DNA from 4 places in the Paenibacillus sp. P3E genome. Region 4 is predicted to be linked to each of the others. Evidence: riboswitches for the same ligand, from Rfam matches in the RefSeq annotation. Region 4 holds a riboswitch; each other region holds the start of a gene.

The links. Region 4 has a riboswitch for cobalamin ahead of A3842_RS30680 (S-layer homology domain-containing protein). Riboswitches for the same ligand answer to the same signal wherever they lie in the genome.
Positions count from the first base shown of each region.
Region 1: it holds a riboswitch for cobalamin, as region 4 does, so the genes downstream of both, metE (5-methyltetrahydropteroyltriglutamate--homocysteine S-methyltransferase) here and A3842_RS30680 (S-layer homology domain-containing protein) in region 4, are expected to answer to the same signal.
Region 2: it holds a riboswitch for cobalamin, as region 4 does, so the genes downstream of both, A3842_RS13630 (anaerobic ribonucleoside triphosphate reductase) here and A3842_RS30680 (S-layer homology domain-containing protein) in region 4, are expected to answer to the same signal.
Region 3: it holds a riboswitch for cobalamin, as region 4 does, so the genes downstream of both, A3842_RS22990 (energy-coupling factor ABC transporter permease) here and A3842_RS30680 (S-layer homology domain-containing protein) in region 4, are expected to answer to the same signal.

Region 1 is NZ_LVWH01000181.1:3,719-11,555, forward strand. It holds gene A3842_RS20220 (DUF4349 domain-containing protein) at 1-758, opposite strand, end outside; gene metE (5-methyltetrahydropteroyltriglutamate--homocysteine S-methyltransferase) at 1,194-3,482, opposite strand; cobalamin riboswitch at 3,628-3,842, opposite strand; gene A3842_RS20230 (undecaprenyl-diphosphate phosphatase) at 4,044-4,904, opposite strand; gene A3842_RS20235 (DedA family protein) at 5,060-5,683, opposite strand; gene A3842_RS20240 (FtsX-like permease family protein) at 5,698-7,647, opposite strand; gene A3842_RS20245 (ABC transporter ATP-binding protein) at 7,622-7,837, opposite strand, start outside.
Region 2 is NZ_LVWH01000160.1:71,679-79,515, forward strand. It holds gene A3842_RS13620 (ribonucleoside-diphosphate reductase subunit alpha) at 1-1,518, opposite strand, end outside; gene nrdG (anaerobic ribonucleoside-triphosphate reductase activating protein) at 1,635-2,150, opposite strand; gene A3842_RS13630 (anaerobic ribonucleoside triphosphate reductase) at 2,147-4,132, opposite strand; cobalamin riboswitch at 4,443-4,674, opposite strand; gene A3842_RS13640 (MTH1187 family thiamine-binding protein) at 4,981-5,289, shown strand; gene A3842_RS13645 (sugar phosphate isomerase/epimerase family protein) at 5,327-6,103, shown strand; tRNA gene A3842_RS13650 (tRNA-Thr) at 6,235-6,306, shown strand; gene A3842_RS31520 (antitoxin YezG family protein) at 6,491-6,691, shown strand; gene A3842_RS13660 (hypothetical protein) at 6,842-7,837, shown strand, end outside.
Region 3 is NZ_LVWH01000192.1:10,958-18,794, reverse strand. It holds gene cobK (precorrin-6A reductase) at 1-227, opposite strand, end outside; gene cobJ (precorrin-3B C(17)-methyltransferase) at 233-2,866, opposite strand; gene A3842_RS23005 (energy-coupling factor ABC transporter ATP-binding protein) at 2,972-3,829, opposite strand; gene cbiQ (cobalt ECF transporter T component CbiQ) at 3,880-4,668, opposite strand; gene A3842_RS22995 (energy-coupling factor ABC transporter substrate-binding protein) at 4,661-4,966, opposite strand; gene A3842_RS22990 (energy-coupling factor ABC transporter permease) at 4,963-5,730, opposite strand; cobalamin riboswitch at 5,929-6,120, opposite strand; gene A3842_RS22985 (ArsR/SmtB family transcription factor) at 6,246-7,184, shown strand; gene A3842_RS22980 (DUF6171 family protein) at 7,329-7,604, opposite strand; gene A3842_RS22975 (alpha-N-arabinofuranosidase) at 7,618-7,837, opposite strand, start outside.
Region 4 is NZ_LVWH01000235.1:12,813-20,649, reverse strand. It holds gene A3842_RS30685 (hypothetical protein) at 89-313, shown strand; cobalamin riboswitch at 741-944, shown strand; gene A3842_RS30680 (S-layer homology domain-containing protein) at 1,125-5,729, shown strand; gene A3842_RS30675 (DUF4430 domain-containing protein) at 6,168-7,067, shown strand; gene A3842_RS30670 (energy-coupling factor transporter transmembrane component T) at 7,064-7,837, shown strand, end outside.

The sequences.
Region 1 (7,837 bases), on a different contig from region 4:
ATTCTGCCCTTGATCGTCTCTATTTCCTCCTGAATGGCACCAAGCTGGTTGGCAAACGCCACGAGGTCAGCGGATTTGGTTGCCTTTTTCATAAACTCGATATATTGGCCCTCCATCAACTGCTTGGCCTTGAGGCGCGACCCCAGATCCACATATTCCTCTGAAACGTCCTGACCCTGGATTTTTTGCTGAAGCTTCACGTTTTTGATCTTTTCCAAATGGTCCAGAAAAGAAGAAAATCCCGAAGCAGGCACCTTCAGAATAAAGGCTCCGCCATGCTCATATTCGGAGGTATTCTCCGAAAATTCAACAATATAACCTTCTGCGAGCGTCACCATATTGCGTACTTCTGTCTGCGCCTTAGCATAGTCCGTCACTTCCATCGTTAGGCTGGCGTGATAGATCAGCTTTTTGTTCAATCCTGCCACAACGTCATTTCCCGTAAAACCGGCCGTTCCTTCAGCTGCACGCGCTGCATCCGTGTTGCTCACTGCTGAGCTTCCTCCGCCACCCTTGTCTCCCTCAGCCGCAGGAGCTTCAGCTGCAGCCGACACTGCTTGATCCTTCGGTGCAGCATTCGCTGAAGTGTTCTGGTCTGCTGCGCCGTCGAAGCCTTCTGCCGTGCTGGAATTGTCTGCCTTCATCTCCGACCGGCTTGCAGAATCATTATTGCTTCCAGCCCCGCACCCTGCCAAAACGATAGCAAACACTATTAGTCCCAATACATAATACAGATAATGCAGACCCCTTTTTTGCATGCCCATTCCTCCAAAAGTGTAGTGGAATTTCCGCTTCTTTTGTACAGATTGCTGCCAGCGAAGAGCTTTTTGTCTGTAGGCATCTTTCGCGTTAAAGTCTTTGACGTTCCAAAAGCTGGAAGGTTGCAGGAATTCGGTAGATTTTCCAATCCAGTGGCTGATTTGCCCATCTAAAGGTGCTTTCGTTATTTGGGGATATAAGATTCGCGAAAAGAAAAAACACCAAAAACCCTATATTCACAAGGAATAAGGGTTAGGTTCTGCTCGGACAAGCTCCACCTTGCCGTTCAGTTCGTTGCTGTATAGATGGCGTCGATTCCAGCAAGGGGAGGTGAAACCCTCCTGCGAAAAGACGTACCATTCAAGGATAAGAAGGAAGCCTGGTCCAGGTTCCTTCTATTCTTTTTCTCATTCTAGCAAGATTGAGAATGATTATCAAGCGTTTTTCTTCCGCACATTACCTGCGGCCAGAACCATGTTGCGAAGTGCCGCCTCCGTCTCTTCCCAGCCGCGTGTCTTCAGCCCGCAGTCTGGATTGATCCAGAATTGTCCGGCATCCAGTACACGCAGTGCGCGCTCAATATTCTGCGTCATCTCCTCTACTTCCGGAACACGGGGACTATGGATATCATAGACACCCAGACCAATGCCTTTATCATAATCATGCTCTTCAAAAGCCGAAATCAGCTCCCCATGGCTGCGGGAAGTCTCAATGGAGATCACATCCGCATCCATAGCCGAGATCGCCCCGATCATGTCGTTAAATTCGCTGTAGCACATATGCGTATGAACCTGCGTGGTATCCTTCACATGGGTTGTGGCCACCCGGAAGGACCGTACAGCCCAATTCAAATAATTCTCATGGTCTTCCGCCTTCAGCGGCAGCCCTTCGCGGATGGCCGGCTCATCCACCTGAATCATCTCGATTCCGGCATCCTCCAGCGCTTGAACCTCGTGACGGAGAGCAAGGGCAATTTGCTTCGCTACCTCTTCTCGGCTGAGATCATCGCGTACGAAGGACCAGTTCAGGATGGTTACCGGTCCGGTCAGCATGCCTTTTACCGGCAGCTTCGTCAAGGACTGGGCATAGACGCTTTCTTTGACGGTCATTGGCTGGATAAAAGCGACATCCGCGTAAATCACCGGAGGCTTCACGCAGCGCGAGCCATAGGATTGCACCCAGCCATTCTGGGTGAACAGATAGCCGCCCAGCTTCTCGCCGAAGAACTCGACCATATCCGTCCGCTCAAATTCACCATGTACCAGCACATCCAGACCAAGCTCCTCCTGAAGTGTAATCGCCTCGGCGATTTGACGGCGGACGAACGTATCATAGCGCTCCTCATTCCACACCCCTTTGCGCCATTTGAGACGCGCCTGGCGGACCTCAGCCGTCTGCGGGAAGCTGCCGATAGTTGTAGTCGGCAGCAGGGGCAAACGCCATTTATCCTGCTGCAGCTTCACACGCTCTGCGAACGGCAGGCTCCGGCTGTCCGGAAGTTCGTCCAGACGGCGGACCTGCTCCGCCACATCCCGGCGGCCGCGTTCAGGAAGTGCGCGGAAGACAGCCAGCGCTTCCCGGCTCTCCGCAAGCTCCGCCTCGGCCGTTCCGTTGTCACCACCTGCGGCTGCGGCGAGCAGCCGAAGCTCTGTCAGCTTTTCGTCAGCGAAGGCCAGCGCCTGCTTCACAGCAGGCTTCAGCTTCCCTTCGCTCTGCACCGTAACCGGTACATGGAGCAGGCTGGAGGATGGCTGAAGAATCAGCCGGTCCAGCGGCACATGAAGAGCCAGCTTCTCAATCAGTCCAAGCTTGGTATCAGGGTCGGCACGCCAGATGCTGCGTCCATCAATTATGCCTGCACCCAGCCATTTATCTTCCGGCCAGCCAAGTCGTCCGATCGCCTCCAGATTCGCACCGCCATCATGGACGAAGTCAAGGCCAATGGCCTGTACCGGCAATTCAAGCAATGCTTCCAAGGGTTCAGCCGCTTCAAAATAAGTCTGCAGAATCAGATTCAAGCCGGGGACTGCAGCGGAAATCCCGCTATAAATGGTCTTCAGCAAGGCAATGTCTTCCGCGTTCAATCCTATAACGATGGCTGGTTCGTCGATCTGCACCCAGGCTACACCTTCCTGCTGAAGCTCCTGCAGCAGCTGAATATAAGCCGGCAGGAAGCGGGCGGCAACCTCGCTGATGTCCGCAGCCGGAAATCCCTTGGACAGCTTGAGGAAGGTATACAGTCCCACAATGACTGGCTTGCCTTCAATACCCGCCTGCGCTTTGGCGAAGCGGTAGGCGGCCAGCGGTTTGTTCTCAGTCAGCCGGGGTGTAAGGCTGCCGATCTCCGGCACGATATAATGGTAATTCGTATTGAACCATTTGGTCATCTCGCAGGCCGGGGCGGCCGCATTGCCGCGGGCCATGGCGAAATATAGATCAAGCGGGACAGCCCCGCCGTCATAATCATAACGTGGCGGCACAATGCCGAACATGACGGCTGTGTCCAGCACATGATCGTAGAAGGTGAAATCATTCACCGGGATCAGGTCAATACCGGCCTGTTGCTGCGACTGCAGGTGCTGAAGCTGAATGTCCGCCATTTCAGCACGGAACTCCTGCTCGCCAATTTTACCGGACCAGTAAGCCTCCAGTGTTTTTTTCCATTCACGGTTTTTGCCGATTCTCGGGTACCCCAGATTGCTGGTGATCAATTTTGTTGTCATTGAGATCTGCTCCTCATCTGTTCGCTATTTGTTGTATGTCCTTATAAAAAGACGCCTCTCCCGAAAAATAAGCCACAGGGAAAGACGCCCATTGATCTTCTAAATGGAATAACGTCTGAACACCTCCCTATCTACCGTAGGTACTGCAGTGCTTCTGAGTCAGGCAGGTCTCCTGGCTAGCGGAGTCATCGTTCTTCAGCAAGTCTTCCCCGGCTGGATCTACCTGTCTGCCAGTGACACATTAAGCTGGAACTCTTCCGTTACAGTGGCGGGACCGCGTCGGTTTCGAGCCGAACTTCCCTATTAAGCTGGACAAAAGCTACATTCGCTCCATCCGGCACCTGTCTCCTATATTCGCTTTTCAAAACTTCATCCTTTAATCTGATGCCATCATACTGTACCTTTTTTGCCATTCGCAACAGATTCCGGCGATTTCAGCTATACACATTCGCTATAGCAAATCAGCTTTTTGCCCGATTTGGCACTTGAATCTTGATCAGTGCTCATGATAAAAAGGCGATACCCTCCAAGGAAGGCACCGCCTGCATTATTTTTTCTATTCTAGAACCATACCAGATATACCACTACAGCAAGAACAATCCGATAGATCGCAAACGGCAGAAGCTTAATGCGGTTGATCAGCTTCAGGAAGAAACGCATGGACAGCAGCGCGAACAAAAAGGCGCTGATAAACCCGGCAATAAAGAACGGCAGCGCATCGAGAGTGAAGTACTGCCAGTTCTTCAGCAGTGAAATCAGGCTGGCTCCAGCCATAATCGGCACCGCCATAATGAAGGTGAAGTCGGCCGCGGCACGATGGCTCATACCGAGCAGAACGCCACCGGAGATCGTGGAACCGGAACGGGAGAAGCCCGGCCACAGCGAGAAACACTGGATCAGACCGACCGATAGCGCCTGCCTATATGTAATTTGATCGACACTCTCCGTTTTGATCTTTTTGGGGGCAAACAGGTCTGCACAGATCATCAGTATTGCACCTACGACCAGACCAATCAGCACCGTTGAGGTCGAAAACAAATGCTCATCAATATAATCCTCGAACAGAAAGCCGAGCACCCCGGCAGGGATAAGACCCACAAGCACCTGTGCCAGCTTCAACCGTCCCGCCGTTTCCACTGCTGGCTGTCCTTCCGGCACCGCTGTCAGCTCTTTGCGGCTGAACCGCTTCAGACCCAGGAGATCGATGAACCGGTTGCGGAAAATCACCACCACGGCCAGGATCGAGCCCAGCTGAATCACTACCTTGAACGTATTCGCTGTGTATTTTCCGAGAAATTCCTGCGATTTCAGCCACATATCATCAACAATAATCATATGGCCTGTGGAGGACACCGGAGCAAATTCAGTCAAACCTTCAACAATACCCAAGATGATTGCTTTAATTATAGTCAAAAGCTCCATGGAATCTCCTCCTAAAAGTTTTGTGAGCATTGCATCTATGAAATCACTTCGTACAAAACTCGCTACGAAAGCATAAACTTAGTTTTGTGAGCATCACATCTATGAAATTGCTTCGTTCAAAACTCGCTTCCAAAGCATAGAATTTGTTGGTGTTGTTACCCGCGGGCTTTGCCGGCGGTACGGCGTTTACGCAAATACAACAGTCCCAGCACGAGAATTCCTCCGGCAATCAGGGCGTAGACCACGCTGGAATAAGCCTCTATATACCCTCCAATGTCCTCCCAGGACTCTCCTAACGCAGCACCCAGCAGGATCAGCAGTGTATTCCAGCCCAGTGTACCGATCGTCGTAAACAGCATAAAAAGTCCGAACTTCATTCCCGACATTCCTGCCGGAATCGAGATCAGACTGCGCACCAGCGGCACCATCCGGCAGAACAGCACCGTCCAGTAGCCGTATTTATCAAACCAGGCATCCGCTTTGCGGATATCACTTTTCTTAATCCGTATCCATTTGCCGTAGCGGTCCACAATACGCTCCATTCGGCTGACATCCAGCATCCGGCCGATCCAATACAGAATGGCTGCACCCAGCAAAGAACCCGCCGTAGAGGCAATAAGCACACCCGGTATCGTGAGTCCGGAGGTTGTAGTCATAAATCCGCCAAAGGGCAGGATGACCTCTGAAGGAATGGGGGGAAAGACATTTTCCAGCGCCAGCATCAGAAAAATACCGGCATATCCGAACTGCTCCATAATATCTGTAATCCAGTTTTTCATTCGGTTCCCTCCGTCTAGATGAGATTTTTCTTGAGGTTGCGCAAATAGCGGCTGCGGATGAAGAAGAAGTATAGCGTCTGGGCAGCCAGATAACTGGTCAGCACAGCCCCGGTCTCCGCAGCAATGGACAGATAGAACAGCCGCTGCAGCGCAATAAAAGCAAACAGACTGTGCAGAACCGCCAGCAGGACCGGGATGAAGAACATGAGTGCCAGCTGCAGTGTCACAATGCGGTCCAGTTCCTGGTCAGTCAGGCCCATTTTGGACAGGGTGGAATACTGCAGGCGGTCATGATCCAGATCCATATAGAGACGGAAGTAGAGGAAGCTGCCGGCAGCAATGAAGAAGACGGTCCCGACAAGCAGCGAAGCGAACAGCATGGTGCTGTACAGCGTGCGCTGAATCTCAAATAAGGTTCCGCTGATCACAACGGCATAAGCAGACTTTTCTTCATAGGGAACCTTCCCTTTGGCAGCGAGTTCTGAAGCCACCCCCACCGTCCGGGTAAAATCATCCACATAGAAGCCGGTATACCAATCCTGCTGCACAGGGATAACCAGGTTGTACAGACTGTCGCTGATCACCAGCCCGCTGAAATCGCCGCCTCCCCTGCCGTCCAGCTCCGGCAGCAGATATTCGGCAACCGGCACATGCTGCGTATAGCCGGTCTCTTCAATCTGGATTCCTTGCTGGAGTGTATATGTTGCTTTGAAGCGCTCTGCGGTCAGACTGCGGTCGCGCTGGGAACCGATCATCACCAGGCTTTCATTGCCTTCCAGCGGCGGTTCATTCGAGCTGAAGCCCGCATGTTCCAGAGCAAGCTTGTAATTCCTGTAGGACATCAGAGGCAGCTGAAGTGTATGGTCGGGACCTGTCTGCGAAACGACCGCTGCGACTTTGAGTGGAATCCGCAGGGTTTCGTAAGTCAGACCCAGCTGCTCCAGCTCTGCAGTAATCCCTCTCAGGTCCTTCTCTTCCGAGGAAGTATGCCCCCCACCCTTGGCTACATAGCCGACAGCCGCCGGATAATCCAGCTTCAGCTCCCGTGACAGCGTGTGGATCGATGCGAAGACCCCCACCGAGGTGAAAGAAACTGCCGATACAATAGTGACCATAAAAAACATCCGCCCATTGGCCTTCCACCGGTACGATAATCCCGAGAACGTGAGAATATGCGTATGCTTCCAATAGAAGCGGCGCAGCTTCCGCAGCATCCCCACAATATACAGACTGAGTTGAGTGTAGAAAAGATACGTGCCGCATACAGTAATCAGCACCACTGGAACCATCATGATCTCTACAGTTGTGGCCGTCGTGGCAGCCGCCAGACCATACCCGGCGAGGAGCAACAGACCTGAGATCAGCGCCAGCTCCTTGGATACCTTTGGCTCCGCATTCCCTCTGTGTCCGCCCTGGAACAGTCCGCGTGGTGCTTCATTTCCTATAAAAACAAAGGTAGACAGCGAGATCAGCATGAACAGCAGAACAAAGCTGCAGATGGTAAGCACCGGCGCCTGCCAGGGCAGGTGAAATGTAAGTGGGGGGATGCCCAGAAACCCGGACCCGATCATCAGGAAGAGCTTGCCCAGCAGCAGCCCCAGCAGTGTGCCGGTGAGGATAGCAGATCCGCCAATCATCATATTTTCCAGAAATACCATCAGGTTCAGCTGCTGTTTGGTCATCCCGTGCATCAACAGAATTCCGAACTCCAGATTACGTGATTGCAGGAATGAACCTACTGACACGAGTACGAACAGGGAACAAAAGACATAAATGATTCCTTCGGCCACCATCATCGTATTTGCAGCTGTCCCCAGGATCATATCCTGCGAAATCGCCGGATGATAAATGAACAGTGCACACAGAAAGAAGACCATGACCGAGAACGCGCTGCTGACAAAATACGCGGCATATTTCCGCTTATTCCGTGTTACATTCCTATAAGCGAACTGCCGGAAGGTCATGGCCCGCTCCTCCCAGCAGCGACAGCATGTCGATGATGTTCTGGAAGAAGGCGGCCCGGCTGGTGCCCCGGTACATTTCGCTGTGGAAGCGCCCGTCTTTGATAAAGATGACCCGGTGGCAAAAGCTCGCTGCTACCGCATCATGTGTGACCATCAGCACCGTGGCTCCCTCCGCCTCATTCACCTCCAC
Region 2 (7,837 bases), on a different contig from region 4:
GGCCAGGTGGATGGAGTTCAGGTTGCAGACTACGAAGTCTCCGGGAACCTTCGAGATAACGATCCGGGTCTGGCCGTCCTTGGTAACCAGTTCTTCACTCTCGATAACGGTTGCCGATTGATTCTGCATGATTTCCGTGCACAGGTTGGAGGAGAAGACCATCCCCTGGTGCCGGTTGGGATTGGAGCGGTTCACCGTATCGCGGTAGAACATATACGGGGTGCCGGTTTCCAGCTGCGATTTCATAATCCGCTTCATGATGTCGATGGCCGGAACCGTGATGCGGGACAGCTCCAGATTGGCAGTGGCTTCGGCATACTTTTCACGGAAAGCACCTTGTCCAAGCTTCTCGTCATAGAAATCCTCGAGGCCCAGCGCGCGACCGCGGTCATCCTTCCAGCCCATCACCTTCTTCACTTCATGCGGGCAGAAGAGGTTCCAGTGGCCGCGTGCTTCCACAGCCTCCATGAACAGGTCAGGCAGGCAGACACCGTGGAACACGTCATGCGCGCGCATTCTCTCGTCGCCGTTGTTCAGCTTCAGGTCGAGGAAGGCAAGAATATCTTTATGGAAAACATCGAGGTAGACGGCGACAGCACCTTTGCGTGTGCCGAGCTGGTCTACGCTGACTGCGGTATTGTTCAGCTGGCGAATCCACGGAATGACACCGGAGCTGGTGTTCTTGTGGCCGCGGATATCGGACCCGCGGGCCCGCACCTTGCCGAGGTAGACGCCGATGCCTCCGCCCATTTTGCTTAGGCGGGCCACATCGGTATTGGAGTCGAAAATGCCTTCGAGCGAGTCGTCCACGGTGTCGATGAAGCAGCTGGAGAGCTGTCCGGCGACTTTTTTACCCGCATTGGACATGGTAGGTGTGGCAGCGGTCATGTAAATGTTGCTCATGGCCCAGTAGGCTTCTTTGACCAGATCCAGCCGTTTCTCTACCGGCTCTGTGTGCATGAGGAACATTGCGATAATCATATAACGCTCCTGTGGAAGCTCCATTACGCGGCCGTCAAAGTCATGCGCCAGATAACGGTCCGACAGGGTCAGCAGGCCGATGTAATCGAACAGCAGGTCGCGCGTGTAATCGATGCAGCTGCCCAGTTCCTCAATCTGCTCCTTGGTGTAGTGGGACAGTAGTTCTTCACGGTAGATGCCCTTCTTCACGAGATCGGTAATCAGCGGGTACAGCTCGCCGTAAGGCTCTTCCGGGTATGCTTTGTAGCGGCGGTTGACGGCAGCTTTTTTGTACAGGGAGGTTAGCAGTGAACGCGCAGCAGCGAACTTCCAGTCCGGCTCCTCTTTGGTAACGAGTTCAAGGGCACTCATCGTAAAAGCATTGCTGATCTCTTCTCCGCTGACCTCATCACGGCGCAGCTTGGACTGCACTCCGCGGATCAGAGTTTCCTTGCTTAATTGATCCAGGCCGTTCAGGATACGGTCGGCGTACACGGAAATGCGGATTTCATCAAAAGCCAGTTGGCGGTTATCGGGTTTCACTACGAGCTGTGGCATAAGTTTAACCATCCTTTCATTTTTGGGTTTAATTTTCAATATCACAAATTGAAGTATATAAGCGCAGAGAGCGGCCCGCCCCGAGGCTTGGCCTGCTCTTTGAAAGTTAACTGAATTTATAAGGCAGCCGGCTCCCAATGTACGATTTCCGTACCGGCGAGACTGGCCTGAATATCAATAATGCGCTGGTTGCTGCTTCCCCGGTAGGGAAGGGTAGTGTCTTTGAGCTCTTCCACAAAACGTCCGTCGATCACGACCTGGCACAGGGCCAGCAGGTTCCATTCGGGTGAGCCGGGTGTCGCTGTAAGCTCTTCATAGGTATAGCCGGTGTAAATCCAGACGGGATACTCCGGCAGCACGCTGCGCAGCTCCAGAATGAAGCCCGCAGCCTCCTCTGCCGAGAATAAAGGGTCGCCGCCTGCCAGTGTCAGTCCGTCCAGCAGCGGATTCGCGGCTATTTCGGCAATGATCTCCCGTTGGCGCTCCCGTGTGAACGGCTCGCCAAAATTGAAGTTCCAGGTCTTGGGATTGAAGCAGCCCGGGCAGCGGTGACGGCAGCCGCTGAGGAAAAGGACGGCCCGCATGCCTTCTCCTTCATTGATCGATTCCGGGTAGTAGCCACATATGTTCATAGGTGCTTAACGCGGTCCCTTACTTCGGCTTGCTTGGCGGCATTGAAGCGGGTCTGATAGTCGCCGGTCAGGTAGCCGGTTACCCGGCGCAGACGGCGGATATGCACATCGTTCTCATGCGCGTCGCAGGAAGGGCAATTGGTGCCAATCACGCCTTCGTAGCCGCAGTTCGAGCAGCGGTCCACCGGATGGTTGATGCTGAAATAGCTAACTTGCTGTTCCAGCGCGTAACGGATAATCTTGACAAAAGCTGCCGGGTTGCTGCGAGCATTACCATTCAGCTCCACATAAGAGATTGCACCCGCATTGCAGTATTCATGGAACGGTGCTTCCAGGCTGATTTTCTGCGCAGCGCTCAGCTCATGGTAGACCGGGATGTGGAAAGAGTTCGTATAGTATTCGCGGTCGGTGATGCCCGGAATGGAGCCCAGTACTTTACGGTCCACCTTGGTGAACTTGCCGGACAGCCCTTCAGCAGGTGTGGCGAACAGGGTGATGTTGAGGTTCAGTTCCTCGCTCTTACGGTCGCAGTATTCCCGCATGTGGCGGACAATAGCGAGCGCCTTGGCATGGGTCTCCATGTCCTCGCCGTGATGCTTACCGTACATGGCCTTCATGCACTCGGCCATGCCGATGAAGCCAATCGACAGACTGCCGTGCTTCAGCAGTTCGCCAACCGAATCCTCGGGAGCCAGGTCCTGGCCGCCTTCCCAGACGCCTTCGCGCATCATGAAATCAGAGGCTTTAGCCTTCTGGGAAGCCTGGATGCGGAAGCGGTGGAGCAGCCCATCCAGAGCGATGTCCATGTAATGGTTCAGATCGTCATAGAAGCCTTTCTCGTCGGCGGCAAGCCGGCGTCCTGTGGCAGTTCCGTAAGCCAGTCCCAACCGCACGAGATTGAGCGTATTGAAGGACAGGTTGCCTTTGCCGGAGCAGTGGTTGCGTCCGAAGCGGTCGCCCAGCACCCGAGTGCGGCAGCCCATGGTTGCAAATTCAGTATCCGGGTCGGCCGGATCATAATATTGCATGTTGAGCGGCGCATCCAGATTGGCGAAGTTCGGGTACAGTCTGCGGGCAGAGCATTCGGCAGCTTTGAGGAACAAGTGATAGTTCGGATCGCCCTGTTGCTGGTTCACGCCCTGCTTGCATTTGAAGATCTGGATCGGAAATACCGGCGTTTCGCCGCTGCCGAGTCCGTTCATCGTTGCGGTCAGCAGCGAGCTGATCACGAGCTGGCCTTCGGGAGAGGTGCACGTACCGTAGTTGATGCTGGTAAAAGGAATCTGGCCGCCCGAGCGGCTGGACATCGTATTCAGGTTATGTATCATGCTCTCTGCTGCCTGCAGCGTTTCGCTCTCTGTTTCTTTTAATGCAAAGCGGAAGGCCCGCGGATACAGCTCTGCCAGATCGCTGCGGCTCATAGTGACTTCGCCAAGATGCTCACCGGCTTGTCCTTCTTCGAAATATTCGAGTCCCTTGCGGAACAGCTTGGCAAAGGACTTGGTCACATAAGGGGCCAGGTCATAATCCAGCTTGTTGGCGGATACGCCGCCGTATTGGGCATTTTGCTGAGACTGGAAAATAATCGCTACGAGCGACATTGCAGTCATGATCGAGTTGGGAGGACGCACGCTGCCGTTGCCGGTGTTGAAGCCTTCGCGGAGAAGCCGTTCAAACGGGATGAAGATGCAGTTGGTGGTTCCGATCGCGTATTGGTCCAGATCATGGACATACACTACGTTATCAAGGGTAGCCTGTACCAGTTGCGGCGGCATTGTGAAGTTGCGGGCATACCACTTGGAATACTCACTGCCGAACTTGCTCATTTTGCCGGAGAAGCTCTCTCCGTTCAAATTGGCATTCTCGCGCAGCAGATCCAAATCCCGGCTGTCGATAATATCGCGCCCCAAATGGATGACTTCCTCTAATAGATCCTCCTGTGCAGCTTGTCCACCGTTGTACCGTTTCTCCAGCAGCGTCATTGTATAGCCCTCTCCTCTCGGTATATAAAAAACGTTCTAATTGTAATAAGACACCCCTTAACTCAGTAAAAAGAGCATCTTCCGCCGAGGACGGCGGAAAATGCCCGGATGCGTAACGCAAATAACCGAAACTGGATATTTACGGATGGTCTCCATGGAAAGAAGCTTTCCCGCAGAAGCCGATACCTGAGCGCGATAAGGCTTATCGCATTCAGGTATCGGCAGCCTTTGCTTCCCATCCTGGGGGAAGGCTAAATCTGCTTGTGCAGGCCGCATGCGGACACCTCTCCTGTTCCTCGCAGGCGTAAATGATGGTGCCCGGAAACAGGCAGGTCTCCTGGCTTCCGGTGAATCTTGGAGGCACCTTCCCAAGGGGGAATACCCTCAGTGGCGTGAGCCTCCAGATACTGTTCCGCAGGGGCTTGTGGAAGCCTGCGGAACATCCGGTTACAGTGGCGGGACCACAGCGGATTTGCACCGCGCTTCCCTATTAAGCTTCAACTCTCTTGAGAGAGCAAAGCACCTGTTTCCACTATATTTTGTTGTCGCTAGATAAAAATAACCCAATATCTTGTGTTTGTAAACATTTTTTTGCGAGCCCGCGCTGGGGGCGGATTCAGCCGATTTACTCACAGATGATCCACAGCCCATCCACAGATATCCCGGCATTCGTCCACAGTTCGTCCACAGGTAATCCACAACTTGTGTGTAAATTTTTCCGATTCTAGTTCATAAATTGTCCCCATATTAGGGGGGATTTGTGGGGGGAGGCGGGAGTTGCTACAATAAAGGGGACTGAAGACTTATATACCGGATTTTTTTATATTTTATAGTAGGAGGGGTTTCGAATGGCTATTGGCGAAGTAACCGTAATTCCGATCGGAACAGGCAGCACCAGCCTCAGCAGCTATGTTGCGGATATGCAGCGCGTGCTGGAGACAGTGGAAGGTATAACTTACGAGCTGACATCCATGGGCACAATTATCGAGGGACCGCTGGCGCGGATTCTGGCGGCCGTCGAAGCATTGCACGAGTCCCCTTTTACTGCCGGAGCGCAAAGGGTGTCCACCTCACTCAAGATTGATGACCGGCGCGACAAGCCCTCCACAAGCCGCAGCAAGCTGGAATCGGTGGAGCGCAAGCTGCAGGCGGAATAGTTCTGAATAATTACAGCATACAAGGAGCGTGTCCTCTATGGCGGCAATGAATCAGCAGGTCGGGATACAGATGTATACACTACGGGATATGGCCGAAAAGGATTTTCTGGGCACACTGCGCAATGTGGCGGAGATCGGATACAAGTCGGTGGAATTTGCCGGTTATTTCGGCGTATCGGCTGCCGAACTGCGCAGAACGCTGGATGAGCTGGGGCTGGCGGCTCCTTCGGCACATGTCGGACTGGATTTCAGCAGCCTGGAGAAGATGCAATCGGCGTTATCCAGAGAGATTGAATATGCCCGGGAGGTGGGGCTGGAGTATATCATCACGCCTTCGGCACCGCTTCCGCAGCATCCGGCACTGGACGATGTGCTTGCACTGGTGCCTTTCTTTGAAAAGGCCTCTGAACTTGTGCGGGCGGCGGGTCTGAAGTACGGCTATCATAACCATGACTTTGAGTTCAAGCAGGTCAACGGGCAGGCTGTGATCGACATCTGGCTGGAGCGGATTCCGGCTGGAGATATGGTGGCTGAGTTTGATTTGGGGTGGGTGCATGTAGGCGGTGCCGTACCGGCAGAATATGTATCCCGTTACGCCGGGCGCGTTCCGCTGGTCCACATCAAGGATTTTGGCGCGGGCCATGAAGAAACCGATCTTGGAAAGGGCCAGGTGGACTTCGAGAGTGTCTTCAAGGCTGCGGATGACGCCGGTATTCGGCATTATATTGTGGAGCAGGAGGTCTTTGCTTCGTCCTCTCTGGAGAGTGCAAGGCTGGCGCTGGATTACTTCCGCAGACGAGGAATGCTGGGATAACTTTGAGGACTCGATTCCCCTCCGCAGCGCGGGTCCTGTAGAAATCACGGGCGCCGCACTGTGAAAGAATGGGTTGCGTTTTTCCCCAGACGGGGTATAATGTATTTTGTTTGACAGAAAAAAAGCTTTAAGCTGGTGTAGCTCAGGGGTAGAGCAACGCACTCGTAATGCGTAGGCCGGGGGTTCAATTCCCTTCACCAGCATCCTTAATAACTCAATCATGACGCGGTTTTCCGGGATTTCGGGGGGCTGCGTTTTTTTTATGGTAAACCCACTACTATAACTATATATAATCAAGTTGGAGGTTAATACATCTGTGAAAAGTGAAGATTAATATCAACTTATAGGTAATAAACTTGCAGGGATTATCCCTGATGCTGGGACGAAATTCATCTCTATGCTGAGATATTACCTGGTTCAAGAATAGTTTATTTCTACTTTACATCCACTACCAAAAATGAGTTGATATATAGCCATAGTATTCTACAACAGCGTACAATCTGGAAATATGAAATTCTAGGTTTACATCCTACAGATCGTTTTCACCAAAGGTATCTAGATGAGTATTTAGAACAAAAGGCCGATTAATCTCCCAGAGAGCCATAACGGTAGTACTCACTTAGGGGAGCTTCTATATTTATAATTGTGTTGCAGAAAAAATTTACTTTTCTGCAACTTTTTCTTTATTTTAGCGTCATGTAAGAGGATGTTAAATTGTGTAAATAGGAGGATTTCTCTGTGGTAAAGAGAATTTTTGTTATTTTCGCTATGACTATAGGATTAATGGTATCTGCTGATCAGTCCTATGCCCGTCCCACTGAGTTACCGCCAAGTAACGACCGTACGGATGTGGTCTATGTTAGCGAAAATGTAGTAACACTGGTTGACTATATTAATAATAAAGCAGATATAGTTGATTTACAGACAAAGATAACCACAAATATTTCGGATGGTTCAAATACGATCCTAGATGTAAAGGTTATAAAAAATCCTCAAAAAATAGTGCTGCTTCAAAAGGGGAACGGAAATAAAATTTCAAAAACAGTATTCTCTTTTAACGGAAATCTTATTAGCAAGACTGAGATCGCTCTTGAAAATGCGGGAGATAAAATCAGATGGGTAGCTCCTACAGGCACAACAAACGAACGAATAATGGTTCAATCTAATAATTCCTTTAGCCTGTATCAATACCCGTGGACTAAACCAAGTGTGAGCTACAATGCAAAGATCGTTGATATGGGATATGAAAGTGTATCAGTAATGGATTGGGAATTTGAGGGGTATCCTAATTTGGCCATTAAGTACCATGCGCAAGGTATAATGAGGGATGATTATTTCGTTAAAATGGTCAATCTTTATTCAAAGAATGAAACTTCACTCAAGGACTTTAATTCTGATTTTTTAATTAAAACTAGCGGTAATTACCTTGCAGCATTATCCTCTTATACCTATCAGGCAATACCGGGAAATGTAATCCGTCCCTCAGCCAATGACTCTCAAAAGGTATTTCGTTTAATCAATAAATCCACTACAAAGGAAACTGCTTCTATAAAAGAAGTTTTTAAACAAGATGGTGACATTTCCGGGTGGAAAACAGAATTAATTAACGGTCAAGTATTTGTAGGGGATTTACTGGAACACACATGGTCCTTGTTTTCTCAAGAAGGAGCTATACTTTTAAATAAACAGGATTGGCCTAAAAATGGTGCCACGAAATTTTTGTACTACAACTTA
Region 3 (7,837 bases), on a different contig from region 4:
TGTGCAAAGGGATGGCTTGCATCGATGATGGCGCTGCAGCCGTTCTCCCGCAGACAGGCGATCATTCCTTGTTGATCCAGCCTTCCGACTCTGGCCGGAATGCCTGCTGCTTCAAGGCGTTCCGCACCGCTTACCGTCACGACGGATGCCAGCAGCCTAAACCCTTCACGGGACAGGGTCAGCGCTAATTCACGGGCATCACTGGTACCACACAGCATAAATATCATCGCGGTCAGCGCGCCTTTGGAGCCGTTGCCGGGTGCAGCACATCCCGTGAAACATCAGACGGGGTCAGGGTACCCGCAGCCTCTCCAGCCGCAGTTGCAGGTACACCTACTGTTGTCTCATGGTTGTGTACATGATGATCATGCGTGTGATCGTGCGTGTGATCGTGCGTGTGATCGTGCGTGTGATCGTGCCCGTGATGTCCGCCATGATGCCCGTGACCGCATTCGTGCCCGTGACCACATCCATGGCCTTCTCCCCCATGGGAGCCGTGATTATGCCCCTCTTCACAGTGATGGTGGTGGTGATGATGGTGATGAATAGATGCTTCATCGCGGTATTTGCAATTGTCGCAGTTGGCTGCGGTCCGGCCTGCTATAGTCTCATCAATCCGATCTAGCAGCATAGCGGACAGCAGCGGGTGTGAGCCTAGATAGCTCCCTGCCTCTACTTCAATCTCCGGGTGAGCTTCAGCAAAATCGTTCACCGTTTCGCTGAACTGCTTCATCAGCACCCCAGTGAACAATAAATACGGCAGCACGATGATTTTACGTGCGCCAAGTGCCAGGCACCGTTCCAACCCTGCGTTCAGCGAAGGCTTGGCCATGGCAATAAAGCAGGCCTCGACGCTTTTATAGGAAGTTCTTTCCCAGAGCATCCGTGTAAGTTTACAGAGGTCACTGTTCGCATCCGGGTCACTGCCTCCCCGGCCCATGATCAGCACAATGGTGTCTTCATCTGGTACATTGACCTTTTCCTCTGACAGTGCAGCTGCCGTCTCCAGCCGTGCAGATGCCTGAATCGGCCGCGACAACGGCATAGCCCCGGCGATGCGGTCCATCAGAATGTCTACCGCTCTCTCCTGCACGCCAATCGGTCGGCCATAGATAAATTCCACACCCGGATATTTCAGCTTTGCTTGATCCAGAGCCATCGGAATATCCAGCTTGGAATGTCCCGCCGCGAACAAAATAATCGGCACCACATAGACCTTACCGGCTCCTCCACGCACACATTGATCTATCCCTTCGGAAATGGATGGGGCCGACAACTCGATAAAGCAGGTTTCAATCGTAAGCTCCGGCCTCCGGGCAGCCAGCAAACTGGTGAAACTCCGCAGCTCCTCATTCCCCTCTTCCACACGGCTGCCATGTCCTACTAACAGCACAGCCGTTCTCCGGCGGGCACTTTCCGGGTTCTGCAGATGCTTGTGTTCAGCATGCAGTATGCTCTTCGAACTTGTAAAGTTCACAGCAATTCCCCGGCCCATCCGTTCAAAAAAAGTATAAAACCGCTCATTCGGATAGCCTTGCGCACAGTATTGTTCCACAACCGCTGTTACAGCGGCTATCGCTTCCTCTTCGTTCATTTCCTCACGGACCCGTGTGCCCGCATGTGCGGCACGTCCGGATTTTTTGCCGCCAAGGTACAGTTCAAAGCTTCCTTTGGAATAGATAAGGCCGATATCCTCCAGCACCGCTGAGTTGCACGCCATCCCGCAGCCAGTTACGCTGATCTGCAGTTCTCTAGGCGTAGATCGGCCGTTCAGCTGTTGAAATAACCGTTCTGCCGCTGCCCGGGCACCTTCTTTTCTCAAGTCACAAAAGCCACAGGTTTTCACCTTCACGTAGTCGCCCGGAGGCGATTCGTTTAGCCCTACCGCTGCGGGCTCATTGACTTCCGGTGGATACCCGACGTTCAGCACCGCTCCCGCGTTCACTGCATCCGTTTCACGTTCTGCTTGCACTTTCAGTACCGGACCAGCCAAGGTCTGCCCAGTAGTGGAAGCTTCACCGCCTGCCAGTGCCGCCGCCAGCGACCAAGGCTCCGCTGAGGTCCGCAGCCGTTCGTGCGGCTTCAATACCTGCGTATCTGCGCCTAGGCTATACTTGCGCCCGTAGCCGCGCGGTGTAACCAGGAGGCCTTCATAGACTATTGTGGCGGAATTCCCGACGATCACCGTCGAGAGCATACCGATCTCATGATTCAGCATATCCTGAAGCGTCGTGACGATGGTCTGCTGCCGGTCACGGTAGGCGCTTTTTACGATCCCGACCGGAGTGGCAGGTTCCCGGTAGCGGAGCAGAATCTGACGGGCCTCTTCAATCTGGTGGGTACGCTTCCCGCTGCGCGGATTGTAAAAGGCAATTACGAAGTCCGCGGCTCCCGCCGCTTCTACACGTGCCGCAATGCTCTCCCAAGGCGTAAGATGGTCACTCAGGCTGATCGTGCAGGAATCGTGCATAATCGGTGCCCCTAGCAGTGAGGAGCAGGATTGAATGGCCGATATCCCTGGAATCACTTCGACCTCTACACCAGTGTCGGGGGTCCAGCCCCGTTCGATCAGCACTTCGTAGACCAGCCCCGCCATTCCATATACACCCGCATCTCCGCTGGAGATGACCGCAATGGTCTGCCCGGCTTCGGCCCGGCGAACCGCTTCCTGGGCCCGGCTAACCTCCTCGGTCATGCCTGTACCGACAACTTCCTGATGGCGCAGAAGCGGCCGGATCAAGTCCACATAAGTGCTGTAGCCGATCACGGCCTCACTTTCTTCCAGCGCCGTTAAAGCGCGGCCCGTAATATGCTCCATAGCACCAGGCCCAAAGCCGATAATCAGCAGCTTTCCTAGCTTGTTCATTCTTGTTCCCCCGTTCGTGTGTAATGCTGTTCAACTGCTTCCTCTATGGCCTGCATCAGCGCATTAACCCTCACCGTAGTTCCTAACCAACCGGCTAGCCTGACACTACCCGTCCATCCTTTCACCCAGCAGACTGCCAAGCAGCGCCTTGAAATCCCCGGCATTCCGGGGAGCCGTGACTCCTTGCGTTACGTGCAGGGGCAGGCTGTGCCACAGCTCTGCCAGCAGCGGGAGCTCCAGGCCAATCGCCTGCAGAGTCTCCGGCCCCGCAAAAATATCATCCGGCGTTCCGGCGGCCCGGCAGGAGCCATGATCGAGCACGATGATCCAGTCCGCCCAGCGGTAAGCCAGATTCATATCGTGCGTGGCCATAACCACAGTTGTGCCCTTACGGTGTATACTGTCCAGGCCATCTAGAAGCTGTGCCTCGGACAGCGGGTCCAGGTAAGACGTTGGCTCGTCGAGCAAGATCAGCTCCGGTTCCATCGCTATTACGCCTGCAAGCGCCGTGCGCTTTTTCTGGCCCAGGCTGAGCTGATGGATGGGTTTATCCTTTAGAGCAGTAAGGTTCAATTGCTCCAGAACGGCAGCACAACGTGATTCAATTTCCTTCTCATCCATACCGGTGCCCCGCAGCCCGAAGGAGATATCCTCCATTGGCGTGCTCAAGATCAGCTGCTGCTCAGGGTCCTGAAACACCAGACCGACTCTGCGGCGCAGGGCGGCCAGTTCTTTTTTTGCGTAAGATACAGGCAGCCCCGCCTGCAGCAGCGTACCCTTTTGCGGCCGCAGCAGGCCTACCGCATGGAGAAATAACGTTGATTTACCGGAACCGTTATGTCCAAGCAAGGCTGTTTTACAGCCCTTTGGGACGGCCACGGTCAACCCGCGGAGTGCAGGCTCCATCGTGTCCGGATAATGAAACACAACATCTTCAAAGGCCAAACTGTAATCTATGTTCATGTGGCTCCTCTTCTCCAGGCGGCTTCACTCATGGATCATCATCTTTCGCATCAAGCCCATAGCAGCCACAGTTGTGCAGCCACCAGGAGCGCGATTCCGGCATAGGCTTCAAAGGCAAACCTTCGCGGCACTGTGCGCTTCACATAGGGCGGTAAAAGAATCTCCCCGGTAAATCCCCGGGTTGCCAGCCCCTGCGACAGCCCATAGTACCGGTGCATGGTGTTTGCGAACAGTGAAGCTGCCATACTTGCAGCCTCCTGCAGCTTCGACCAGAAGCCCCTTTGACCGCCGCGCAGGCGCCTGGCCAGAAGCAGTCCATGGGCTGTGTCATCCAGCAGGAACAGGAAGCGGTACATAATCAGCATCAGTTCCAGCACAATCTGCGGCATCCGCAGCCGGCGGAGCACCTGCAGCAGCTCGCCAAACGGTGTCGTCAGTATAATGAACAGGCAGCAGGCCAGGCAGGCTGACACCCGGGCCAGCAGCAGCACAGCCCGCATTCCCCCTGCCGGGGTCATGTACAGAACCCGGGACATGCCTGGAATCTGCAGATGCCAAGAAGCCTCTCCGGCAGCCGGATGGCCGAACTCCACCAGCAATGCCGGCAGGCTGAGGCCGAAGAACAACAACGCTGTGCCGACAAGAAGGCCATAAGCGCGCGGGGGGATTTTGGCGTAGAGAAGACACCACCGTATCATCCAGAGTGCAATAAGCATCTGAAGCGCCGGATGCAGCACATAAGCGAGTATGAACATAACTGCCGCAAAAAGGCTCTTCCACATCGGGGACAGCTGCCTCAGGGCATTGTTGCAGGATAACGCATCCATTCTTCTAATCATTCAGCTTCTGCCGGTTCTGCTGGTTCTGCCGGTCCTGTCTTCCCCTCAAGAGACCCAGCGTATAGCCGATCACTCCTGCACCAAGGGCTGCCTGCAGCGCGAACAGCATGCTCTCCGTCTCACCCGGCAGCTCAGCCAGCGGTTTGAACCAGGGCTTGTATGTGGGATCAATCTCCGTGATTGCACTCTCGGCCGCGTCATCGGCTCCGCCGAAATCCCCGTTCACAAGCAGAAGCGGCAGGACCACCAGCAGAATCACTGCGAGCAGCATCAACAGGTTTCTCCATTTGTTCTTCACCGTTCGCCGCCTCCCCCGGCTGCACGTTTGAGCAGTGACAGCTCCTGCGGACTGTAAGCCTTCAGCCAGTTCCAGAGCAGCACGGTCAAGAGTCCTTCGCTGACTGCCAGCGGAATCTGGGTCACGGCAAATATACCGCCAAATTTAGCAAAGGAAGCCAGCACGCCGCCATCTGCCGACGGAAAAGCCACCGCAAGCTGAAAGGAAGTGACGACATAAGTCATCAGATCCGCTACCGCAGCCGCACAGAACACCGCCAGCTTTTCCCGGCCGTTCAGTTTCATGATCAGCCTATAGGCCGCATAACCGGCAAAAGGTCCGGCCACCGCCATGGAGAAGGCGTTCGCGCCAAGTGTAGTAATTCCGCCGTGCGCCAGCAGCAGTGCCTGGAACAACAGCACAACCGATCCGATCACGCTCATCGGCAGCGGCCCCAGCATCACAGCGCCAAGTCCCGTCCCTGTAGGATGGGAGCTGCTTCCGGTTACCGACGGCATTTTGAGGGCGGACAGCACAAATGTGAAGGCACCCGACAGACCCATCAGCAGCTTCAGCTCGGGATTGTCCCGGGTGATTCGGGTAAGCTTACGGACTCCAAGTAAAAAGAATGGCAGAAAGGCCGCCCACCAGAACAACGCCCAGCCTACCGGTAAAAAACCTTCCATAATGTGCATCGCTTCAGCTGTGCCCGGTTCATTCAGCAACAAATAAACGGCAAATACACAGACCAAAGCTGCAAAACGCCAAAAACTGCGTTTGTGCATTCAAAAACCTCCATCCTTAATTTTCATATGCATGAAACATATACACTCTTACCTTTCAAACCAAAAACTCCCGCCCTGAGGGGGTGGGAGTTATATGTACGTGTTCAGATCACAAAGAGAAGGCTGCTCCGCCGCCAAAACAAGCAGCGCACCCCCATCTGATCATCCGTTCGTACACCGCTCCTATCCGCGTAGAGTCGTGTGTGCGCAAACAAGGTAGGTCTCCTGGCTCGGGATCACAGCATGGCTTTCGTCTTCCCCGGAGCTATCACCGAGTGACCTTTTGAAAGCCGGCTCTTCCTTACAGTGGCGGGACCGCTCGGGAGTTGCACCCGATTCCCTGTTATCCCTTGATATACAATCAAAGGCACCTTGTTTCGTCGCTGATTCATCCTGTACATCATAGCGGACATCGCTCACACATGTCTGTGATAAAAGTGCAGCCGCAGGAAGCTTGTAAGAATGCCACTTGAGTAATATAATTATTAACTATAATCCTGAATCGGAGGCCTTTCATGAAACTTGATCTTACTGAAGAATCCCTGCCGGTGTACGAAGCATTATCCAGCTCTGTACGCCTGCATATGCTCCGTCTGCTCGCCGTTCAGCCCATGAATGTCAAGGAATTAGCCGGATCGGTCAAGCTCAGCAGTGCGATCATGACCATGCATGTGCGTAAGCTGGAAGCCGCCGGGCTGATCCGCACCCATATGGCTCCGGGACGGAGCGGCCTGCAGAAGATCTGCACGATTGCCGTGGACCATGCTGAGATTCTGTTCCCGGGCCAAGACAAAACGGAGCGCAAAAGCCACCGGAATGAGATTCCGGTCGGGCATTATTCGAATTTCCAGATCGAACCGACCTGTGGACTGGCTACGACCGAGCAAGTCATCGGCAGCTTTGACGATCCGCGTTATTTCTGGGATCTGGAGCGGATGAATGCCGGTATTCTCTGGTTTGGCAAAGGGTATGTCGAATATAAAATCCCCAACTTTCTGCTGTCCAGCCAGCAGCCCGAGGAACTGGTTATAACGATGGAGATTGCCTCAGAAGCGCCGTCCATCAATAACAATTGGCCTTCGGACATCACCTTCACCCTGAACGGGCACAAACTTGGCTTTTGGACCAGTCCCGGCGATTACGGAGACAGACAGGGCAAATATACACCCTCCTGGTGGCCTGCACTCACCAATCAATATGGATTGCTCAAGCAGCTGAGGGTTACGCCCAAGGGCACTTTTATGGATGGTCATAAACTGTCTGAGGTTACGCTTGACCAGGTGGGCATTCGCAGCAAACAATGGACGTTCATGCTTTCAGTGGAAGAGGACGCCGAGCATATCGGGGGCCTTACCCTGTTCGGCAAAGGGTTTGGCAATTACAACGAAGACATGCTGGTTGATCTATACTATACAGATATGCCGGATAGCAGTGAGGCGGCTGGATCTGCTTAAGCCCGCTTATACGTGAGTGAACAAAAATAAGAACCCCCGAGTTCCACAGTTTACCAAACTGGTGGAATTCGGGGGTTTTGGGTTCAGTCATATTCATGCGATGCTGTATTCTAGACTGCCTGGCCTGACGACTTCTGTACGCGCCTATTCGTTAACAGGCTGCCATAGACCGCCGCCGGGGAGCGGACAACCGCGCGCTTTCAGCCGGGCCACAACCGGTATGATGCAGCCGCAGGCCGTGCAGGTTACGCCATCCTGCAGTTTGGGGCAGGTCCTGCAGATGGCGACCCGCTCCGTATACACCTGATCTGAAGCGGTGTTGCCTTCATTGAACATGGATGACGCCATTATACGGGCGATCTGTGCTTCTGTTACTTTATAATCGTCCCGGCAGCCTTTGCAGGCAGAGGTTGTGGCCATAACAGTACTCCTTTTATGCGTTCGGTGTAATTTCCAGTACCGTTACCGACATCGCCGGCAGTTCCACAGTAAGCGTATCTCCTTCCAGCTTGAAGGCAGTGAAGAGCTGCGGAGCAACCGCTTCCGGCTCACTGAACGAGTTATGGGCATCGATGGTTGCCCCGGCAAGCGTAGTGCCGGAAATCTGCACCGCTTTACCGGCAAGTCCGCGCAGCTCCAGCGGAAGCACCGCT
Region 4 (7,837 bases):
TTAATCAATTAAATACCGCTAAATTATTTGTACAGTTTCACACCAAAGTGACCAAGTTAAAATGAATTGGAAAAGAGGTTTTGAATCAATGAACAGCAATATTATTTGGGGGATAGTATTATTAGTGCTGTGTTTGTTTCTTAAGCCATTATTGGCGATTGTGGGGCTGGATGAAAGGTTGTTCGGAGTGGTCTGGCAGGGTGAAGCTGTGTTTTCATTGAGTCCATTTTTAGTTCGGATTATTCTAGCAGTAATTGGGATTCTCATGTTTATCATCGGTGGTATGCAAGTTGCAAAGCAGAAGAATAATTAGTTGAATACAATGTTAAACAGAAAAGACTGATAGAGGTGTATCAGTCTTTTTCTCAATTATGAAGTATAAGAAATTATTTCTATCGGATTTTCATTTACTTAGCTATAACGATGGAGCGGTTAACTTGTTTGATGTGGTATATAAAATCAATATTAATATAAGTAGAAGATGTCAAATTCTGATCGTGTAGTTTTGGCATAGAATCCCCCTTAAAAAATCCCGACCACTTGGCTTTAGTGACATGTGTTTTTACCATTTCTACAGGCGAGGCATTAACAAATGACGTACAAAGAAACTAACCATAATTGCAAAAGCTAGAAACATACTAAATCCTTCTGAAAGTTTGCTGGGCTACCTACGTCCACTATGAAAAAGCTTGTCTATAGACATACAAGGGAATACTGGATATGATTATGGATATTAAAATTTAATAGGTTATGGAGAAGGTGCCGGTTCTGCTTCACAGAATCAGAATCGGCTTAAAAGGGAAGCACGGTGCAAATCCGGCGCGGTCCCGCCACTGTAAATGCGGAGCGGCTCTTAGAGCGGCCACTGTCCGGTAGAAGGATGGGAAGGCCAAGAGCAGCAATGAGGCATAAGCCAGGAGACCTGCCTTTTTCGTGAACGTTTCTATTCTTCGTGGGGTAAGAATGCGGAACATATGCAGATGGATGGAGTCCGGAGCTTAGGAGCCGGAACCTTCACTTTGTATTTTTCCGGGCCGCCCTGAACAAGGGCGGTCTTTATGTTGTTAGGGTCATCCCCTGCTGTGCACTACAATCCATTTCAGTAAAAAGGAAAGAGGTTGACGATGAAGACATTGTATTCTGCCAAGTCTTTTGTATTTGGTCTGGTCTTATTACTGCTTATTTCGATTACAGGTACCGCTGTGGTTCCGGCGGGACAGGCTTTTGCTGCGGCAGGAGCCTCCGCTAACAAGGTAACGAATAGTGTTGCAGACGCTGTGTATGCGGCTGACCATGCTGCGGACGGAGAAGCAGCAGCGGCACTAACTGCAGCAGTTCCCGGGGGACAGGTATCGGTCTCGCAGGCAACGTATACAGCTGCTGAATATATTATCAGCGGCGGTGTGACTTCGGAGTGGCAGGCGATCGGCCTGGCCCAGGCGGGCTACCGGGTGCCGGAGAGCTATGCCCAATCGCTTGCACAGAAGGTGCAGGCTGCGGGAGGCATTTTCCCGAACGTTACGGATTATGCACGAATTGTGCTTGCCGTGCGGGCGACCGGCGGGGATCCGGCGAATTTTGCCGGAAGTGGTTCGGGGGCAGGGTACAATCTGCTGGAGCGCATCTACAATAGTGACAAAATTAGCGGCCAGTCGCTGAATGCTCCGGTATATGCGCTGCTCGCACTGGATTCCGGCAGCTATACGCTTCCCGGCGATGCCAAATGGAACCAGTCGTCGTTGCTAAGCGAAATTCTATCCAAGCAAAACAGTGACGGTGGCTTCGCTCTGTTCCCGGGAGCGAGCGATCCGGATATGACGGCCATCGTCCTGACTGCCCTTTCTGCTCATAAGAATGAAGCAGCTGTTACGACAGCCGGACAAAAAGCTGTAGCCTGGCTGGCCGCCAAACAGGATGCCAGCGGAGGTTACGGGGACAGCAGCGAAAGTGTGGCCCAGGCCATCATTGCCCTGTCTTCTTATAGCATAGACCCCACCAGTGACAAGTTCACCAAGAACGAAGCGGATCTAATCAGCAGACTTCTGAGCTTCCGGCTGGAGAGTGGTGCCTTTGCCCATAATCAAGGCGGCAGCGCCAATGTGCTGGCCACGGAGCAGGGACTCCAGGCCCTGGTGGCCTACAGCTTGTTCAGCGGTGGAACGAACGGCAAACTGTATGACTTTTCCAAACCGGCACCGCAGAATCCGCTAGTCTATGTGCCGCTCACGATCGAAGGCCCTGAGAAGACGCTGGGCCAGGGCAGCGCGTATGCGGGAAATGTACTCGAGGCGCTGGACAAAGTAGCTGCGGCAAATGGCCTGCCGGTTACGAACCCTTCCGGTAACTATGTTACGGGTATCGGCAACATCTCTGCCGGGACCTATGGCGGGTATGATGGCTGGATGTATGCCGTTTCGCGCGGCGGTGAATGGGCAAGCGTCGATGTAGGCATGAAAGACTTCAAGCTGAAGGAGTCGGACAAGCTGCTGGTTTATTATGCTGGCAGCGATACACAGCTTGTAGATCAAGTAGCCCTTTCCAAGGTGCAGCCTAGAGAGGGTGAAGCTTTTAACGTCACGGTCACCCAAAAAACATGGGTATGGAATAATTCCACAGCCACTTCCAGTCCGGTAACCTCAAGCGCTGCCGGGGTACAGGTGACGATTGGGGATCATACGGTCACAACAGATGCAAAAGGCATTGCCGCTTTTACCGGAGGAATTCCAGCAGGTGATTATACGCTTGCTGTGACCGGCTACGCTCCGGGGAAGGCCCCTGCAGTTGCGAAATATACGCAGTCATTGAAGATCGCTCCCAAGAATGTAGCGGCTTATCTGTCGGTTGAAGGTCCACAGGGACCCGTCATCGACGGTACGCTGGAGGCGTATAATGCACTGGAAGCACTGAAGAAGCTCGCCGAGTCTGGCAATATTCCGCTGAAGATCACAGAATCTTCTTTTGGCAGCTATGTCTCGTCGATCAACGGAATAGAGAGCGGCACGTATAAGGGCTATTGGAGCTTTGCGGTGCAGCGGGGCGGCGAATGGATCTACCCGTCTGTCGGGATGGGGGATTACGTACTGGAGGCATCCGACCGGGTGCTGGTGTATTATGCCGGTGCGGATACCCAGGTGGTGGATACGGTACAGGTCAGTCCAGCGAAGCCGAAGCCGGGTGAAAAGTTCACCGTTGCGGTAGCGCAGAAGCAGTGGGTCTGGAATAATACCACCTTTACCTCTGACCCGGTGGTAACGCCAGCAGCGGGTATACAGGTCACGATTGGCGGCACAGCAGTAACTACTAATGACCAAGGTATAGCTGCCTTTGATAAAGGTCTGCCTGCGGGTGCGTACACGCTTGCTGTAACCGGCTATGTTGCCGACAGCACACCGAAGATTGCCCGCTATACGCAAAAGCTGACCGTTGCAGATCCGGCAGTTGTGCCTCAGCCGGCATCGGCAACGATCTCGGTTATCGGAGACAGTGCCAAAGGAACGATTCTGCCCAGCACGCAGGTGGTCTTGAATCCGGGGGAAACGGCATACAGCCTGCTGAAACGTCAATTAGGGGGCAAAGTAGAGGCCACCACCTCCGGCGGAAGCCTGTATGTGGTGTCTATCGACGGTCTCAAAGAATTTGACCGGGGACCCAAAAGCGGATGGCTCTATTACGTAAATGGTAAGGACCCCGGATTTAGTGCGGCTGATTATAAATTGAGTAATGGAGATGTACTTGTCTGGTCCTACACGACAGATTATGAAACCTCTTCTCCAGGCGCAGGCGGTCTCCCGGGAAGTACGGGAACCGTGGACATCACCACTGACAACACTCTTCCGCTGAATCAGGTGGGGCAGACAACAGCCGTTACGAACCTGAACGCAAGAATGACGGCGTCAGAAGCGGCGGCTCTGAGCGGGAAATTCACGGCAAACTCTGCTGCCTTCGAGCAGGAAGTTACCCCTGGTGCAGGTGCAGCCTTAAAGGACAGCGGCGGTGAAGTGCAACTGCTGATTCCGGCCGGTGCGGTTACCGGAACCGTGAAGATCAGCGTGCGGGAGAACAGCTCGTCCCGCAAGGAGCTGGTATCGGGGCTGTACACCTTCTCCCCGGATGGTACCAAATTTGTGAAGCCGGTCGACTTGTCCATTACGGTGCCTGTAACAGTCCCTAATCCAGCTAATCTGGCCTTGGTCTGGCTTGATCCGGCCACAGGCCGCTGGATTCCGGTTCCGTCTGTATTGGATGCCAAGACGGGGGTTCTCACCGGAAAGGTGAGCCACTTCACCGATTACGCAGTGGTTGACCGCAGCAAGTGGGAGCCTAAGCCAGAGCAGCTGAAAAGCGACATTGCTGCTACAGCGAAGGGCATAACAGCAACGGAAGAGCTCAGTGACTGGCAGGCTGTTGGGCTTGCCCGTTCAGGTCATGCGGTACCTGCTGCTTATCTGGCAGGGGTGAAGGAGCAGCTGTCGGACAGTCAGGGGCAGCTCCGCAAGGTTACAGACTATGAGCGTCTAGTTTTGGCTGTGGCTGCTGCGGGTGCAGATCCGCAGACGTTCGGCGGCTATAACCTGATTGAGAAAATCTACAACAATGACAAGTTGACCAGCCAGGGAAATAATGGTCTAATTTTTGCCCTGATTGCCCTGGATAGCGGCTCCTATACGGTGCCTTCGAGTGCCAAGTGGACCAAAGAACGCCTGACTCAAGCCCTGCTCGAAGCTCAGAATAAGGACGGCGGATTCCCGCTCACTGCAGGCGGAACAGCAGATCCGGATATTACCGCAATGGCGGTTACCGCACTTGCTGCTCATGCTGACCAGGCTGCTGTTGCGGCGGCAATAGACAAGGCCATTGCCTGGCTGTCACAGCAGCAGCAGGAAGACGGCGGCTACAAACAGGCTGGTGAAGCGAACAGTGAGAGTACAGCGCAGGTGATTATTGCCCTGAGTGCTGCGGGCATTGGCCCGAATGACTCCCGGTTTGTCAAAGCCAAAGGCGGATTGCTCAGCCATCTGGCTTCCTTCCGGCAAGCGGACGGCGGTTATGCGCATACACTGGGACAACCCGCGAACAGCGTAGCTACCGAGCAGGCACTGCTGGCGCTGACAGCGTATAGCCGTTATCTGAACGGTGAGTCGAAGCTGTTCAGCATTTCTCCTTCCGGTGTGACCGGGGGAGCGGTATTCACCGATGAGGACCTGATTTCGGCCTGGGCGCTGGATTCCGTGCATCAGGCTTACACCCGGAAGCTGATGGAAGGGGTCAGCGGAAACAGCCTGATCTTTGCGCCGAAGCAGAAGATTACCCGTGCGGAATTTGCGGCTCTGCTGCTCAGACTGACCCACAATGAGCCTTCTTCAGCAAGCAGTGCACCGGTATTCAGCGACGTCAAGACTGGCGCATGGTATTATGGAATAGTGCTGAGAGCCAAACAGCTCGGCATTGTCGATGGGATCACGGCTACAACCTTTAATCCGAACGGCATCATCTCCCGCCAGGATATGGCTGTCATGATCGCCAGAGCGCTCAAGCTGGAAAATACAGCTTCTGCGTCAGCCCCGCAGGCTGTGAAATTTACGGACGAGGCCCGGATTAGCAGCTACGCGCTATCTGCTGTCCATTCCGTCACTCAGCTGGGCTATATGACCGGATCTGGCGGTACCTTTGACCCGGCGGCAGCGGTCACCAGAGAAATGGCGGCCGTTGTGGCTGTAAGATTGCCTTGATGTTACTTGCTCCAGTGAAGTTGATCCATTCAGATTTGGTTTGAATTGGAGTAACTGGAGTTAGTTAAATGGCCAGATCGGTCAGGTGGATGTATAGTCAGTTTCTGTGAAGTAGCAGGATGCTCAAAGCTGTACGCATAATTTACGGTAAGGCAGCCTCTAGCCGATCCCCTTGCGAACGGAAACGGACTCCGATGCACTTATCTAGTGACTTTTGACCGATTTCCAGAATGAAGTAGCATAATAACGGCTTCTGTGTCCATATAGTCAGAGAAAAGAGCGGATATTGCGAAATAACGCTTTTCCAGTCCTTATAGGCCTGTCCAGGTATGAAGTGGAGACAGTGCCGTTATACCAGCAATCATATTGTAAAAGAACGGAACGGGGGAGCAGTCTGCAGCCCCGTTCCTTTCCCTTTTCCCGGAGGTGTCCATGTTCATGTTGAGGTCCATCCAGCAATGGCTGTCTTACCCGCTGCTGCTTCTGGCCGCAGCGCTGCTGCTCGCCGGCTGCGCATCCGGCGCAGACACAGCCGGCGGCGGTCCAAGCCCCGCCGCCGCGAATACGGCTGCGGTGCAGAGCCCGCAGCCCCAGAACCCGGCGTCCCCTATTCCCGGGGACGCCGCAAGCCCCCTGCCGTCCGGCGCGGAATCCGCCGCCGGGACGTCCACGGGGGCGGCTGCATCCGCGCCGCCGCCCGCCGCTTCCGGCGCGGCCGCTGGCACCGCGCCGTCTGCCGCTGCCGTAACGGAGCCAGCTCCCGTTACGGGCAGCGCTGCTGCGCCGGCTGCATCCGCGCCGGCGGCCGCCAGCGCAGCTCCGGCCACGGCGCAAGCCCCGGCCGGGCCTGCGAAGCCTGCTGCGGGCGCGAAGCCCTCAGCAGGCACCAAGCCGGCGGCAACGGCGAAGCCTGCCGCCACAGCGCAAGCCCCGGCAGCGGTGAAGCCGACTGCTGCCGCATCAGCCGCCCCGGCGAAGCCTGCCGGGGCCGAAGACACCGTAACGTTCTCCATTACCGGAGATGAGGAGCACGGGACGATTTTTGCGGCAGCCGCCGTGGAAGTCAAGGATGGGGAGAGTGCGCTGGAGCTGCTGAAGCGCATTACCCGCAAGAATAAGATTCAAATGGAATACCAGGGAGCCAAAAGCTTCGCTTATGTAGAAGGAATAGATAATCTCTATGAGTTTGACCACGGGCCGGAGAGCGGCTGGATATACAGAGTCAACGGTGAAATCCCCGGGAAGGGGGCAGGAGGCTACACACTGAAGCCTGGAGATACCGTGGAGTGGCTGTATACGCTGGATCTCGGCAAGGATGTGGGGGCCGAAGTGCAATGAGCAGCGGCTTCCGTTCGATGCATCCTTCGGTGGCGATGGTCTATTATGCAGGGCTGCTATTATTCGCCGCTTTGCTGTTTCATCCCCTGTTCCTGGCAACGGAGATTGCCGGACTGACCTTCCTCCTGGTGCTACAGGGACAAGGACGCGGGCTGCTGCGCGGCCTGCCCTTTTATCTGCTGATGGCGGTTTCCGTGGCAGTGCTCAATCCCTTGTTTTCACACAGGGGGGCGCATATTCTGTTTTATTTTATGGATCAGCCGATTACACTAGAAGCCGTACTGTACGGGCTGATGATGATGCTGGTGCTGCTGACTGTCTTTATTCTGTTCATCTCTTATAATTACACGGTTACTACTGATAAATTCATGTACCTGTTCGCTGCGGCTGCCCCCCGGACTACCCTGCTTACGCTTATGACCATGCGGTTCGTCCCCTTGTTCCAGCGGCGGCTACGGCAGATCACCCTGATCCAGCGGATTCGGGGAGTGGATGCGGGCAAGGGCAGTCTGCGCTCCAGAATGAGGGACGGCATGACACTGCTCAAGGTGCTGCTGACCTGGTCACTGGAAGAGGCCCTGCAGACGGCAGACTCAATGAAAGCGCGGGGGTATGGCATCCGCAAACGCAGCGTATACGGCATATACAAGCTGGACCTGCAGGATAAAGCCATGCTGTTGCTGTTTACGGTAAGCGGATGGATTCCGCTGTTTTTTTGGATGAAAGGGTATGGGGTGCTGGACATTTATCCGCGGATGAAGCCGATGCAC